One region of the Alteromonas stellipolaris genome, then DNA from elsewhere that is predicted to be linked to it. Evidence: riboswitches for the same ligand, from Rfam matches in the RefSeq annotation. Region 1 holds a riboswitch; the other holds the start of a gene.

Evidence for each region. Region 1 has a riboswitch for thiamine pyrophosphate ahead of AVL57_RS09350 (TonB-dependent receptor). Riboswitches for the same ligand answer to the same signal wherever they lie in the genome.
Region 2: another riboswitch for thiamine pyrophosphate. It lies ahead of thiC (phosphomethylpyrimidine synthase ThiC); the one in region 1 lies ahead of AVL57_RS09350 (TonB-dependent receptor).

Annotation. Positions count from the first base shown of each region.
Region 1 is NZ_CP013926.1:2,206,311-2,213,782, reverse strand. Features, by position in the region: gene AVL57_RS09360 (GNAT family N-acetyltransferase) at 1-1,058, opposite strand, end outside; gene AVL57_RS09355 (acyl-CoA thioesterase) at 1,127-1,555, shown strand; TPP riboswitch at 1,668-1,777, shown strand; gene AVL57_RS09350 (TonB-dependent receptor) at 1,832-3,931, shown strand; gene AVL57_RS09345 (YkoF family thiamine/hydroxymethylpyrimidine-binding protein) at 3,941-4,213, shown strand; gene pnuC (nicotinamide riboside transporter PnuC) at 4,216-4,860, shown strand; gene AVL57_RS09335 (phosphotransferase) at 4,817-5,608, shown strand; tRNA gene AVL57_RS09330 (tRNA-Trp) at 5,724-5,800, shown strand; gene AVL57_RS09325 (hypothetical protein) at 5,966-6,646, shown strand; gene rimI (ribosomal protein S18-alanine N-acetyltransferase) at 6,687-7,136, shown strand; gene AVL57_RS09315 (hypothetical protein) at 7,330-7,472, shown strand, end outside.
Region 2 is NZ_CP013926.1:165,651-173,122, forward strand. Features, by position in the region: gene AVL57_RS00680 (HesA/MoeB/ThiF family protein) at 1-744, opposite strand, end outside; gene thiE (thiamine phosphate synthase) at 737-2,368, opposite strand; gene thiC (phosphomethylpyrimidine synthase ThiC) at 2,365-4,257, opposite strand; TPP riboswitch at 4,415-4,528, opposite strand; gene AVL57_RS00695 (TonB-dependent receptor) at 5,182-7,472, opposite strand, start outside.

The sequences.
Region 1 (7,472 bases):
GACGCTGCTTCATCAATAATAAGCAAGTCAAAGTCACCATCGATAAGCGTTGGGTTATCTGGCGCAAGCCACTGTGCAGATCCACTTTTCTCACTCTCTGAAGCTTGATTAGAGACTGCTTCACTAACAAAATCCTCAACAGCAAAAGCCGCTTCAGTGACAGTTCCAGCAGTGCTTAACTCATTATCAGTAGTCTTACTTTCTAGTTTATTTTCTTCTGAATTTGGTGAATTTATGCCTATACGAATGTGCTTGAAAAGGGTGCTCGTGTTTTCACGAATGGCGCTTGTGATCACTACTTTCTCGCCCTTTTTCAGCCTTGATGCAACAAACAGCCCTACAAGCGCAGACTTCCCTCTGCCTCTAGGCGCTGTGATGACAGCTTTTCGATTATCTTGCGACCACTTATTTGTCAGGCAATCAAATGCCGCCTGCTGTTCAAGTGATTTGAACTGTGGCCGACGGGTTTGTTCATCATCTACTGGCTGTGTTGCGCGTGCGTTTTCTGAAACTATCCGATTAATAGGGCTTTCAGAGGTAATCGGGGTTAGCCGGTTTATCGAATCAAAGGTATCACTCGCTACTGAATCAGGAATATGGCAGTTGTTGGAATTCCAAATGGCTACATCTGCATCGTTTTTTAGTATTGCTACAAGCCGTTTTATATACGGACTTCGTGATGCAGTAAAACCATGTGAGAGGTGACTAGGGCGGGTGTGCAAATGCCAAGAGTCGAGCGTAGGGCAGCATAAAATGAGACAGCCACCCCATCGAATGGTGCCTGCAATGGCCATGAGGTTTCCAGGGTTAAACCCTTGATGTGAATGTACCACCCCGATATCGCATTCTTTACCCAACAAATGTTTACGGAGCAGTGAGTTCTCAGCGCCTATTTCTTTGACGGTAAGTGAGGGGGAAATATCGCTCAAAATAGACGTTAAACTCTTATTCACCCAGTCATACTCACCAGAAAGCACGAGTAGACGGCGATGCTCAGTATGTCGTGCTTGCGAATAAATAGGGCTAAATAACCATTGAGTCAATTCCGGTGGCGCCATAGGTGTGTTTTTTCGGTATAATTAAGACTTTCTCTGCTTATAGTAACTACTTATCTAAAGGAATTCGAATGCGCTTTCTTTCTCGGCGTCTAGTGATGCCAAACGACTTAAATTATGCCAACTCTTTATTTGGCGGCCGCGCGCTTGAATGGATTGATGAAGAGGCTGCTATTTGGGCAATTTGCCAATTAGAAACCAATTGTTTGGTAACCAAACATATAGGGGAAATTAGTTTTGAGTCTCCTGCACTGCAAGGTGATATTGTTGAGTTTGGTCTTGAGACGAAAGCGGTTGGTAGAACGTCGATTACGGTCAGTTGTTTAGTGCGCAATAAAGCCACCAAAAAAACTATTTGTTTCGCCGATGATATCGTCTTCGTTAAAGTAGACCCAGAATCACGTCAACCAGCAGCGCATGGTAAAACCCTTGAGGCGTTAGTATCTCAAACTAACGAAGAAGTGCGAAAGCTCAATCTCGAATTAGAAGAGCAAAAATAAGCCACATCACACGAATAGCGAGCCTACTGTTACGCCAAGTTAACCGTTTAATATCTTGACGGTTTTGGCGTAACTGGTAGACTTCCCGCTGTATTCGTTATTCATAACGAACGCATATACCAAGGGGTGTCCGTACCGCGGACTGAGATTCACATTATCATTGTGAGAACCCTTACACCTGATCCGGATAATGCCGGCGTAGGGATGGTTGACCACATAGTCGTATCACCTGCCGTACACCCGGATCTTTTTTCTTAAAAAAGAATAAGAGATCCCATGCAAAAACCTATATTTTGTCTTTCTTTACTTGCCGCATCGCTTTCAGTTAGCGCACAAACTACTCAGCAAGAAACACAACTTGATGACGTAGAACGTGTTGTCGTGAGCGGAGACTTTCGCGAAACCGTGTTAGACCAGCTAAGTGCAAGTGCTACCGTTATGAGTGCTAAGCGCTTAAGCAGTCGCCAGCCTACCCATATTGATAGTGTGCTAAATAGTGTGCCGAACGTGAACTTCGCCGCAGGCGCTTCTCGCGGACGCTTTGTTCAAATTCGCGGTATCGGTGAACGTAGCCAGTTTGTAGAGCCTATTAATCCGTCTGTTAGTTTCATCGTTGACGAATTTGATTTCTCTGGTCTTGCAGCAGCAGGACTTATTTTTGATACGCAGCAACTAGAAGTTTACCGAGGGCCTCAGGCCACCTTATTTGGTTCCGGCGCTTTAGCAGGAGCGGTTAAGCTTTCTAGCACCCCTGTTGGCTCAGAGAGTGCTGACTATGTTGAAGTAAGAGCAGGTAATAAAGATAGTTATCGCGTAGAAGCTGCTACAGGTAACGATATCAATCAAGATTGGGGTTATCGCGTTGCACTTATGCATAACCGTAGTGATGGTTTTGTAGAAAATACCGTCGTTAACAGTGACGGCACCGAGCAAAAACGTGATGATACGAATAATCTTGATGAAACTGCTGCGCGCATAAGTGTAGCGGGAAATATTGACGAAAGAAGCACTTTGGCACTAACTTATCGTTGGTATGACATCGACAATGGGTATGATGCGTTTTCTTTAGATAATAATAATCAGACCTTATCTGATGAGCCAGGTTTTGACACCCATCAAACTCATGCTGTGAGTGCTAGAGCCACTACCTCGACTAATGGCGGTGATATTATTCTAGTCGCCACTCACGCCTCCCATAACATCGGTTATGGATATGACGAAGATTGGACTTACGAAGGATTTCACCCTTTCGGGTATACTTCATTCGACGCTTATTTCCGTGATGTAGACACACAAACAGCAGAAGTACGCTTTGTATCTTCAGACAGTGCCGCGTTATTTAATGGCGCGACGGCTTGGACGCTTGGCGCTTTTTATAAAACCAGTGAAGAAGATTTGTTGCGTGAATACACCTATGCATCAGGTGACTTTACCAGTGTGTATGAACCCACCACCAAAGCGGTATATTTACAGACTGAATCTACAATCACCACTAGCCTAACGCTAGTTGCAGGGTTACGTGTAGAAAACTACGGCTTTGACTACTCTGATAACAATGGCCTTGAAAGCAGTCATGATACTACGATGACTGGCGGTAAAGTGGCATTGCAATATACGGGTGAAAAACACTTTTACTACGCCAGTATTTCTCGCGGCTATAAAGGGGCAGGGTATAACCCTGACGAGCGCGTATCAGATGAGCAGCGATTCTTTGATGAAGAATATAACTGGAATTACGAGCTTGGTGTAAAAGGGCCTTTATTAGTGCCTGAACTAACCATGCGAGCAGCACTCTTCTATATGGACAGGGACGATACGCAAGTAAGTAATTTTGATGTTCAAATTCGCGAAGATGGAACACCTGATTTTATCGACATTATAGACAACGCTGATATAGGCACTAACAAGGGGGCTGAGCTAGAGTTGAGTTGGCTGGTAGATGAAAACTGGACCATGAACATGAGTTTGGGCTACCTAGATGCTACCTTCGAAGATTATACGCTGACTGATGGCACTGTGATTGAAAAACAGCGCCAAGCACAAGCACCTGAATACACGGCTAACTTATTTAGTGAGCTATCTATTACTGATGATGTGCTTTGGCGCATCGATATCGACTTTAAAGACAGCTACCGTTTTTCTGATGGCCATGATGTAGAGGCACCTTCGACAACGTTGGTTAACAGTGAAATCGTGTGGTTTTCTGATAATTGGCAAACCAGCGTGTGGGTTAAAAATGCCTTCGATAATGAGTATTACACCAGAGGTTTTGGTGGCTTCAGTAACGACCCTCGTGATGAGTATGCGTTTGCAGAACCTTACTATCAACTAGGTAATGGCCGACAGTTTGGCGTTACCGTTAAATACGAATTCTAGGAGTACACTATGCAAGTCATGGTTGAGCTATCGCTATACCCGCTCGTGGGTGAATACATTGAGCCTATTCAGCAATTTATCGATCGCATGAATAGCTACGGTAATATTGGCGTATTAACTACTTCTACCAGCACGCAAGTATCCGGTGATTACGGACATGTGATGTCTATTCTTGGTAAGGAAATGCAGCGCACTCACGAAGAAGTTGGACAGGCTATTTTCGTGGCGAAGTTTCTAAACTACGATGCCATGCAGGCTAACAAGCAAGCCAGAAAAACTTAAGCATGAGTACATTTTTCACTGAGTTTTTGTCGCAGATAGCGGCCACATCAAAACTGGAATGGTTGGCGGTAGTGCTTGCCATTGCCTATGTGTTGCTTGCGGCTAAACAGAACAGCTGGTGTTGGCTTTGTGCCTTCGCCAGTACGGCTATTTATACCTGGCTGTTTTGGCAGGTGACATTGCCGTTTCAGTCCATGCTGAACTTTTTCTATATGATAATGGCAGGCTATGGTTATTATCAGTGGTCAAAAGGTGGTGATGGAGGCACGGAGAAGCCAGTGCGTTCATGGCCGTTATGGATACATCTTACAATAGTCCCTGTGCTTTTATGCTGTGCATGGGGATTATCTAAATTAGTCACTTCACAATTTAATAGTGATCATTTACTGCTAGATGCGAGTATCCATCTGCTGAGTGTAGTTACCACTTTTATGGTGGCGCATAAAGTTTTACAAAATTGGATTTACTGGTTCTTTATTAATTTGGCCTCCGCCTTTTTATACTTTCAAGTGGGGATGGCATTATCAGCATGCTTATTCCTTGGATACGTAGGATTCTCGATTTTTGGGTACCTACAATGGTTAGCGCAGTGGAATAAGCAAGATGAAACCGGAAACTATCATTCCGCTTTTGAAAGAAGCACTTAATTTATCTGATTCGGCCACAGTGGAACGTCACCCCGCTGGCATAGTGAATCAGGTGTACTATCTCAAAGATGATAATCGTGGGTATGCTGTCAAATGGGTGGGGGAAGATACATTTAGCGGTATCGACAGATTCCATCAATTTGTATTGCAACAGCAACTTGCTGAGCGAGGCATTGCACCAAAGCCTATTTGGTTAAGCGATGATGAATTAATTTGGGTAGAACAATGGGAAGAGGAAACCGATCCTCATCCCAGTATTCGTTCTCCCGAAGCGTTAGCATCAGTACTTGCCCGTGTCCACGCCCTGCCTATCACAGCTAGACCTCTCAACTTATTTTCTCGTTGGTTGCATTATATGCACTCCGCTGGATTGAAAGAAGGCGATGCGCTTTTCGACCGCGCTATTCAACTTCGAGCAAGTTTAGTTAAAAGTGAAGGCAACACAGAAGACTATGTGCTGTGTCACAACGACTTGCTTGCTCATCATGTGGTACGTGACTCAACGCCGTTCATTGTTGATTGGGAATACTCGGCCATGGGTAATCGTTATTTCGATGTGGCTGGGTGTGCAAAGATAAACGCAATGAGTGAAGCGCAAACACGGGCATTAGCCATCGCCTATGCCAAAGAAGTAGGTAAAGATGAAGATGAGGTCTTATCGCAAGTTCAACTTCATATGGAAATCGTTAACGTAACTAACGATTTATGGCTAGCTGCACTTGAGGCTACTAAGCAAAACGCTGGATAAAGTACGCTTTTTGTTTGTTTTCACAGCGCTTTGTTTGTTTAGTAAGCGGTAGTGCATAAGGTAGTAGAAAAATGCTTTACCTTTTAAATGTCATCCGTATAATGCACAGCGCGCTAGGGGTGTAGTTCGAATTGGTAGAACAGCGGTCTCCAAAACCGATGGTTGGGGGTTCGAGTCCCTCCACCCCTGCCACTTTCCCTTCTTGTTTTCTAAATTCAATTTTTATCATTATTTACTTTTCTTAAGCTAAGTTAAACTCAGCAAGTTAGTCATTCTGTATCTGCCATTTTTATTCGCGTTGCCATTTTTAATCGCGTTGCTATACAATGTTAAGTAATTTATCGAAGTTGGATTTTTATGTCGCTTTCTACTTTTCAGCGTGCTGTATTGCAAGAAATGGGAATACCTGTGTGGGTGAGCCAGTCATCGCTGCAAGATGAAAACACGAACTCAGTTGCGACTGATGTTGCTAATAAGCGCTCTGCAAATGATTCTTTTGCAATGGCCAGTAATTATTCACCAGCCATGCCTTCTAATGAAGAAAAGCAAAGCCGGTTGGCACAACTTCGTGCTCAAGTATCATCAGATTCGACCAAAGCCTCTGGCCAAACAAAAGCTACCAGCCCGAAAGCTAGTGATTCGTCGTCAGCGACACCGCGCTCGGTAGATAGCGCTGAAGATAGCAATGTTGATAGCACTGCAAGCAAGAGTGCATCACAAGTGGAGTCTGTTAATGCTTCAAGCCAATTATCCAGCCATTCGTCAAACGTGTTATCCAATCCTGCTTCAAACAATACACCTGCTCTGGTTGAATTAACCCAAGCACAGCGTTTACAGGGCAAGCAGTGGTTACAAGATTTAGATGTTGCGCTCGCGTATCTTCAATTATCCTTCACCAGCACTCAGGTGAAGATAGGGCAAGATGTAGCAGTAACTAACGGTGGCATTGTTTTACCGTCGGCGCCTCACTTACTGACGGCGGCAATGCAAAGGCAGCTGTGGAAAATGCTTTGTGCTTTATCCAACAATGTAAGTTAAGCCTGAAGCGCGTTAAATTTCCTAACTCGGTTGTCCTATTTTGCATATCCAATTAGTTTCAGATACAAGTTGTAAACGCGCATTAGCGCAAGCCCACGGTATTCACGAAGCGTCCCAATTTAAACCTTGGTCTTTTGCAACGTTTGCTGATTGCACTACTGCTCCTTATTTCGGGGCCCTTGCCATAAAAGATGATCAAGTAGTGGGATACGCATTGGTACTTGAAGTGGTTGATGAAGCTACATTAATGGATATTGCGGTAGACAAACGTTGTCGCCAAGAAGGGATAGGGCGGGCGTTAGTGGAGTATGTAAAACAACACGCTCAGCACAACAAAATGACCTCAATGTGGTTAGAGGTTCGAGCCAGTAATATTGGGGCTATCAACCTTTACGAACATACCGGTTTTGAGCATATCGAAGTAAGAAAAGGCTATTATCAAACCGCTAATGGCAAAGAAGACGCTCAAATAATGAAGGCCTCACTTTAAACCCGAGAAGCTAAACCCAAGAAGCTAAACCCAAGAAGCTAAACTAATCAGGCTAAATTAAACACACTATATTGAACACGCAATCGCACAAGTTATACCTTCTCGATCTACCCGCGCACTATCGGTCTACTCCTTTTCTTTGAGACAATACCGTTCAACGTATAATTTGTTAAAAACTAACTAAAGAGGATAAATGCCAAAGGTTATCAATCGGGAGATTGTGCGATTTAAACGGTTTGCAATTAATTTCGTGACTTATCCTGAAGGGCATCGGGTAATGAGACATAACGACCCTGTTAGCGAAGGAAAATACTATAAGTTTAATGTGGTATTAAA
Region 2 (7,472 bases), 2.0 Mb from region 1:
CTCGCAGTGTTTGTAAGGCGGAAGTGAGAAAGATTGAAACTGTGCGGAGGCCACATTCATGATGGTGTATTGCCCCCACGTAATGTTTACCTTGGGGTTGGCCATATACAGCAGGGCTTGGGTAGCTTGATAGCACGCGGCCATACCTACCACTGGGCCTAAAATCCCTTGGCTGATACAGTCTTCTTGTACTTTGGTTTGGGCAAGCAAGCATGCATAGCAACCGTGGTTGTTTTCATTCAACTGCAGGTTTAACGCTTGCCAGCTGCACTGGCTAGCGGCGGCAATAAAAAGTGCTGTGCGCTGGTTAACGCAAGCAGCATTAATGGCTTTTCGGGTAGTGATGTTGTCGCTGCAATCAAGCACGCAATGGGCACCGGATATCAATGAGGCTAAGTTACTGCTATTTGCTTGAACCTCGGCCAGTTCAATTTGGGTGTTTGGGTTTACAAGGCGCAATTGGGCATAGCTAGCTTGGGTTTTGTGCTGGCCGATATGGTCTTGGTTGAACAGCACTTGCCGATGAATATTACTTTTATCCACAGTGTCGTTATCTACCAGCAATACTTTGCCAATACCTGCACCTACCAAATAACGCGCAACCAAGGAGCCCAGGCCACCTAGCCCGATGACAACCGCGTAAGCTTGTTTAAGGCGCGCTTGCCCTTTTTCGTCAATGTCATCTAGCATCAACTGGCGACTATAGCGGCTGATGTCGTCGCTAGATAAGTGCGCATTATTCATGGTTAAGTCCGTGTTGAACCGAAGTGCTAACTTTGTCGGTGTCATCATCAATGACATCGCTAATTACCTCGCCACCACTCATCTGTTGTCGCAGGTTGTGATATGCCGCCGCGGGATCCTTTGCTTGCGTAATAGCACGTACTACTGCAATACCCGATACACCAGTACTGGCTACCGGATTAATTCGCGCCAAGTTAATACCGCCAATGGCCACTGTTGGCGTATCTCCACAAAGACGAACGTAACGTGAAAGGCGATCGAGTCCTTGAGGTTTCGATGGCATATCTTTGGTGGTGGTGGGAAATATATGGCCAAGTGCAATGTATGAGGGGTTTAGCCATTTTATACGTTGAAGTTCACAGTAACCGTGGGTTGAAATGCCCAGTCTAAGCCCTGCACGCGAGATGGCGTGTAAGTTGGCTGTTTCGAGATCTTCTTGGCCTAAGTGCACGCCGTAAGCACCATGCTTGATGGCTAGCTCCCAGTCATCATTAATAAATAACTGACAGGGCGTGTTTTTTACCATCTCAACAGCCTTAGCAATTTGTAAAGACTTATCATCTTGAGTGCCAAACTTTATTCGTAATTGAATAATCACGGCGCCTGCCTCTACTAGCGCTTCCAATTGCGATATATCGTTCAGTACTGGGTAAACCCCTAACGAAGTGTCGGTTAATCTAGGGAAATGCATTGGGGTTTGACGCCGGATTGGGTCGCTTTCACCAAAGCGAACGGAAGGGTAGTGTACCGGTGTTAATGGAAAACCAACCAATTCTGCGCAATGTATATGATCGGCAGAACAGACGGAATTGGTAGAAAGCAAGGATGCGTTGCGCACTTTATGCAGGTAAGCATTAGCGAGCGTTAGCGCATCTTGAATATCATAGTCGCTTGCCACAAAACCAGCTAATGCACTGGCAAACATGCAGCCTGTACCTCTAAGGTTCCCCATGTTGTCTCGGGGTTGCTGAAAAATTCGAACCGCATGCGTAGACACAAAAGTATCAATGGCTGTACTTTGCCAATGCGCGTGGCCGCCTTTCACGTATACCGCCTTAGCGCCACGGGCGATAAGCACCTTTGCCGCTGCTAACAGTGATTTTTCACAGTGCACAGGCCAGCCTGATAACTGGGATAGCTCTTTCACGTTAGGGGTTACAATATCCACAGCCGCAATAAGCGCATCAACACTTTGTTGGCTAAGTTCACTTAATACACCTCCTGAAGAACTCACCAACACCGGATCCCAAACAACAAAACAACTTGTGCTTTTATATTGTTTTATTTTTGTCACATGCTCACACAAGAACAGGGCTTGTGCTGTGTTTGCAATTGCGCCAATTTTTATTGCCTTAGGGGGAAGTTCGATTTCTAGCGCTTGCCATTGTGCATTGAGCGTTTCGATACTCAATGCCGATGCACTTCGCATTGTTGAATGAGACTGGTTAGCGACTTGTGTGGTTAATACGCATGCATGCACACTTATATCAGCAAGTGTGATGGCGTCGCGGGTAATACCCGCGCCTCCACTTGTATCTATGCCACCAATAACCCACGCAACAGGCTCTTCGCTCATGGCTTGTGTCGCAGCTTTAAGTGTGTCTTGTGTTGAAGCTTCGCTCACGGTAGCTGTACCTTGGTATCGGCACCGTGATATAGCGCGGCGCCAGATTCGTTAAAGGCGGTAGCCATGTCTTGCATGCCTTTTTCCTGATTAGCTTTGGCTACATCTCGCACTTCTTGAGAAATTTTCATAGAGCAAAATTTGGGGCCACACATAGAACAAAAATGTGCCACTTTACCTGAGGCCTTGGGTAGGGTTTCATCGTGATAGGCTCGGGCGGTATGAGGGTCCAATGCTAGGTTAAACTGGTCTTCCCAACGAAACTCAAAGCGAGCTTTCGACATGGCATTATCGCGAATTTGTGCACCAGGGTGACCTTTGGCTAAGTCGGCCGCGTGTGCCGCAATTTTGTAGGTAATTAGCCCTTGCTTAACGTCTTCTTTGTTTGGTAAGCCCAAATGTTCTTTAGGGGTAACGTAACAAAGCATGGCGCAGCCATACCAGCCAATCATGGCGGCACCAATGCCTGAGGTAAAGTGGTCGTAACCTGGCGCAATATCGGTAGTTAACGGGCCTAACGTGTAAAAAGGCGCTTCATGACAATGGGTTAGTTGCTCTTCCATGTTGGCTTTAATCATATGCATTGGCACATGTCCTGGGCCTTCAATCATAACCTGAACATCGTATTCCCAGGCTATTTTAGTGAGCTCACCCAAGGTGCGAAGTTCAGAAAATTGTGCCTCATCGTTTGCATCGGCTACGCTGCCTGGGCGTAACCCGTCACCTAAAGAAAGCGATACATCATAAGCGGCACAAATTTCACAAATATCGCGGAATCGTTCGTACAAAAAGCTCTGTTTGTGATGACTTAAACACCACTTGGCCATAATAGAGCCGCCGCGCGACACAATGCCCGTTACTCGATTTGCGGTAAGTGGCACGTATTCAAGCAATACGCCTGCGTGAATGGTGAAGTAATCTACCCCTTGTTCGGCTTGCTCGATAAGGGTGTCTTTAAACAACTCCCAGGTAAGATCTTCAGCCACGCCATTTACTTTCTCGAGGGCTTGGTAGATGGGCACAGTACCTAAAGGGATTGGGCTGTTTCGAAGCAGCCATTCACGGGTTTCGTGAATGTTGCGGCCGGTGGATAAATCCATAATGGTATCGGCGCCCCAGCGTGTAGACCACACCAGCTTTTCCACTTCCTCTTCAATAGACGAGGTTACCGCTGAATTCCCAATGTTGGCGTTAATCTTTACTAAAAAGTTGCGGCCAATAATCATGGGTTCTAGTTCAGGGTGGTTTATATTCGCAGGAATAATCGCGCGACCTGCTGCCACTTCTTGGCGAACAAACTCAGGGGTAATGTTCGAAGGCAGGTTGGCCCCGAAGTGTTCGCCTTTGTGTTGCTGACTTAGCGGGCTGTCTTTTAATGCATCACGCCCCATGTTTTCCCGAATAGCAATGTATTCCATCTCGGGCGTGATAATGCCTTGGCGAGCGTAATGCAGCTGTGTCACGTTTTTACCTTCTAGGGCTTTACGTGGTTTTAGCGTTCGGGTGAAGCGAAAATCTTCGGTGACAATATCTTGCTCACGCTGTTTCGCAAAGCGTGACGATACGCCTTCAAGTTCGTATGTATTTTCACGTGCTTTAATCCAGTTGCCTCGTAGCGGCGCTAACCCTTTTTGCACGTCAATGGTCACGTCTGGATCGCCGTAAGGGCCGGACGTATCGTAAACCCCAATGGGTGGGTTACTTTCAAATATGGGGTTTTCTTCGGTGCCGCCTATTAAGCTGTCGTGCTGATGAATCAGTCGCATGGCAACGTTAATATCGTCGCGGCTGCCTGTCTCGTAATGACGAGTAGAATTAGGGTAGGCTTCACCAGCCAATTGATTAATAAAGTTTTGCGCCTGTTGGCGCTGTTCGCGTCGAGTCGACATAGCATTTTCGCCTGTTAGTTTAGGTTATAAAATGCTTGTCAGGAGTGGAGGAGAGAATACAAAGGGCGCAAAAGCATGACCGGTACTACAGGCAAAATCCCGCAGGATAAATTCTTGCCATACTACATGGTTTCACTTTTACAATTTACGACTTACCACTTTGTACTTTCTTGTTCCCTTCGCAGGTATTAGCCTGATCAGGTTCAACGGATCCCGCTTTCGCGGTCTCAGCTCACTGGATTAATTCAGTTGAGCACTCCGACAAGTAACTATATTCAGTATAAAGCGAAAGAAATTTAAATATCAAGCCTTGATTTGGCGTGGTAGGGGGATGGTGTGTTCCTCAGAAACACGGCGTAGACCCATCCATGGGGCCTCTCTACAGCATCCATGCTGTAGAAGGTTTCTGAGGAACACACCATCCCCCTTATAACAAAACTTGAAATTTTAGAGAGGGTTGAGAGGTGTGGGGCCTCTACTGGCAGCATCCATGCTGCAAAAGATTTCTAAGGTGAACGCACTAACACTCTTGTTCAAGGTGGAATTTGGCGGTGAGAGGTGAGGGGGCCTCTCTACAGCATCCATGCTGCAGAAGATTTCTGAGGAACACACTATCCCCCTTATAACAAAACTTGAAATTTTAGAGAGGGTTGAGAGGTGAGGGGGCCTCTGCTGGCAGCATCCATGCTGCAAAAGATTTCTAAGGTGAACGCACTAATACTTTAGCGCGAATGATATGTATTTGGTGGGGGTTGGCTTGCTCTCGTTAAAGCTTTACACGGGCAACGAGAAGGTAGAATGGGGTAAGTTTGATTACACTAAATTCACGTAAATAAAAGATAAAAAGACCCCAAAAGGGGCCTTTGCTTACAGGATGTTCGTTGAGCGGTTTTATATCTGTATCCGCAGCTAACCTTTCATAGATTAGAAATTACGTCTAACGGTTACGCCGTAAGTGCGTGGTTTCGCATAAGAGATTTGTGATGTACCGTAGAAACCTGATACGTCAAAACCAATTAATTCGTGATCTGAATCGGTAAGGTTATCTACGTAAGCGGCTACGCTCCATAAATCTTCTTTGTCAGTCCAGGTAATGCGTGCATCAGCTTTGAAGTGGCTTTCAATGGTATGCGCCGTAAAGTTTCTCGCGTTGTGGAAAGATTCAGACTGGTATGAACCACTGATTAGCGCTGCAATACTGCCGCTGTCTATATCCCATGTGTAGCGCACTAAACCAGATGATTGCCATTCAGGTGTGTACGGCGGGGTAGTGTCTACAAATACGCCTGAAGCCACCTCTAAGTCTTCAACAACGGCATCGGTGTAAGACACGCCGAACATGATGTCTAACGCATCAATAGGGTTTAATAGTAGTTCAACTTCAGCACCGGTAAATTGCGCGTCTTCGTTGAAAACCACACCGGCATTGTTTACCCATGAAAACGACTGATAGTCAGTATAATCATAGTAGAAAATACTACTGTTTAACTGTGCTTTGCCGTCCATTAGAGTTAGCTTCGCGCCCGCTTCATAGGCAAGAAGTACTTCAGCGTCGTAGGTGCTAAAACTGCCGCCTAAAGGCGCGTTGAAGTTACCGGCTTTTACGCCTCGGTTAATACCGGCATATAACAGGGTGTCTGAGTTTGGCTTATAGTCTAACTGTAGCTTTGCAGACCACATGGTTTCATCGTTATCCATGGCTACATCTACTAATGGATCAAGGCTGTAATCTACTTCAATATCACGGTCTACCAAGTTGGCATTTTGGCGTAGCTGGCCGTCCATCGACTTATTTTCACGTACTAAACGTAAGCCCGATACCAGTACTAGTTCGTCGGTTAAATCGTAGTCGATTTGCCCAAATACTGAGTATGAATCGGTATCGATAGTGGCTAATGTGTTTTGTTCTTCACCGGCCAAATAGCCGCCTGTTGGGCTTGCGGCTAGACCTTGTAAGTAGTCGGTTTCAATGCTTAAGTAATAAAAACCTGCTACCCATTTACTGTTCATGGTGTTGCCGCTTACTCGCAACTCTTCACTGAACTGGGTAATGTCGCCATCTGACTGGAAAATTAATTCTGGTGAGGCGGTTTGATCTGAATCTAGGCCGATAACGCGAGTAAAGTTCTTCCAGTCGGTCACCGAGGTAAAAGTGAAGTCGTCAAAATCATATTCGTAAGTTGCTGCTAGGCCGCGAGACTTAATTTTGTTTTGATCTTCAAAGGCGAAGTCTTTATTTACTTTTTCGCCGCTTCCATCAGGGTCGATATTACCGTTAAAGTCACCGCCTTGAACTGGGCGCAGTGGGTCGCCGTTAAAGTTACCATCTACACAAGCGCCAGCTTGAATAGTGTCACAACCTAGTGGATCGTCAGCGGCATAAATAACATCAATAACATTGCCAGCAGCGTCTTTTACTTCTGTGGTATTAACCACTTGATAAGGGCCTTCACTTTTGGTTGTATCTGCCCAGTTTGCACTAACTAGTAGGTTTGAATTAGCGCTTAAATCAAAGTTTAACTGAGCACGGAATGCCTTGGTATCGTCGTTGTAACCGTCTTCACCGCCGCCAATGCTGCCCGCACGAGTATCTGGCGCGGCTTCATCTTCATACACGTTCTCAAGGATGTTACCCATCTTGTTTGCCATCACCGAGATACGGCCAGATACTTTGTCGCTTAGTGCGCCCGATACCGCACCTTCAAACCGTTTTTGTTCGAAGCTAGCAAAGGTGAGTTCAGCGTAACCTTCCACTTCTTCGGTAGGCTTCGCTGTAATGGTATTTACCATACCGCCAGTGGCGTTCCGGCCAAAAAGGGTGCCCTGTGGGCCTTTCAAAATCTCAACACGGGCGATATCGAATAAACCAAATGTTTGCGCTTGTGTACTGGCTAAGTACCCGCCATCTACGTATACCGCCACCGGAGCTTCAGCAATGTCTGCGTAATCGTTTTGTACCACACCACGAATATTAAAGATGGCGCGTTGACCACCAATATCACCAGCTAGGGAAACACCTGGCGTAAATGCAATTAGGTCGGTGCTGCTTTCAAAACCCAATGACTCCATTTGCTCGCCACTGAATGCCGTTACCGCAATACTTACGTCGTTTATGTATTGCTCACGCTTTTGCGAAGTAACCGTAATTTTTTCAAGTACCACCGAATCTGCTGCTGCAGTGTAGGAAGATTGAAGCGCCAATCCTATTGCTAAAG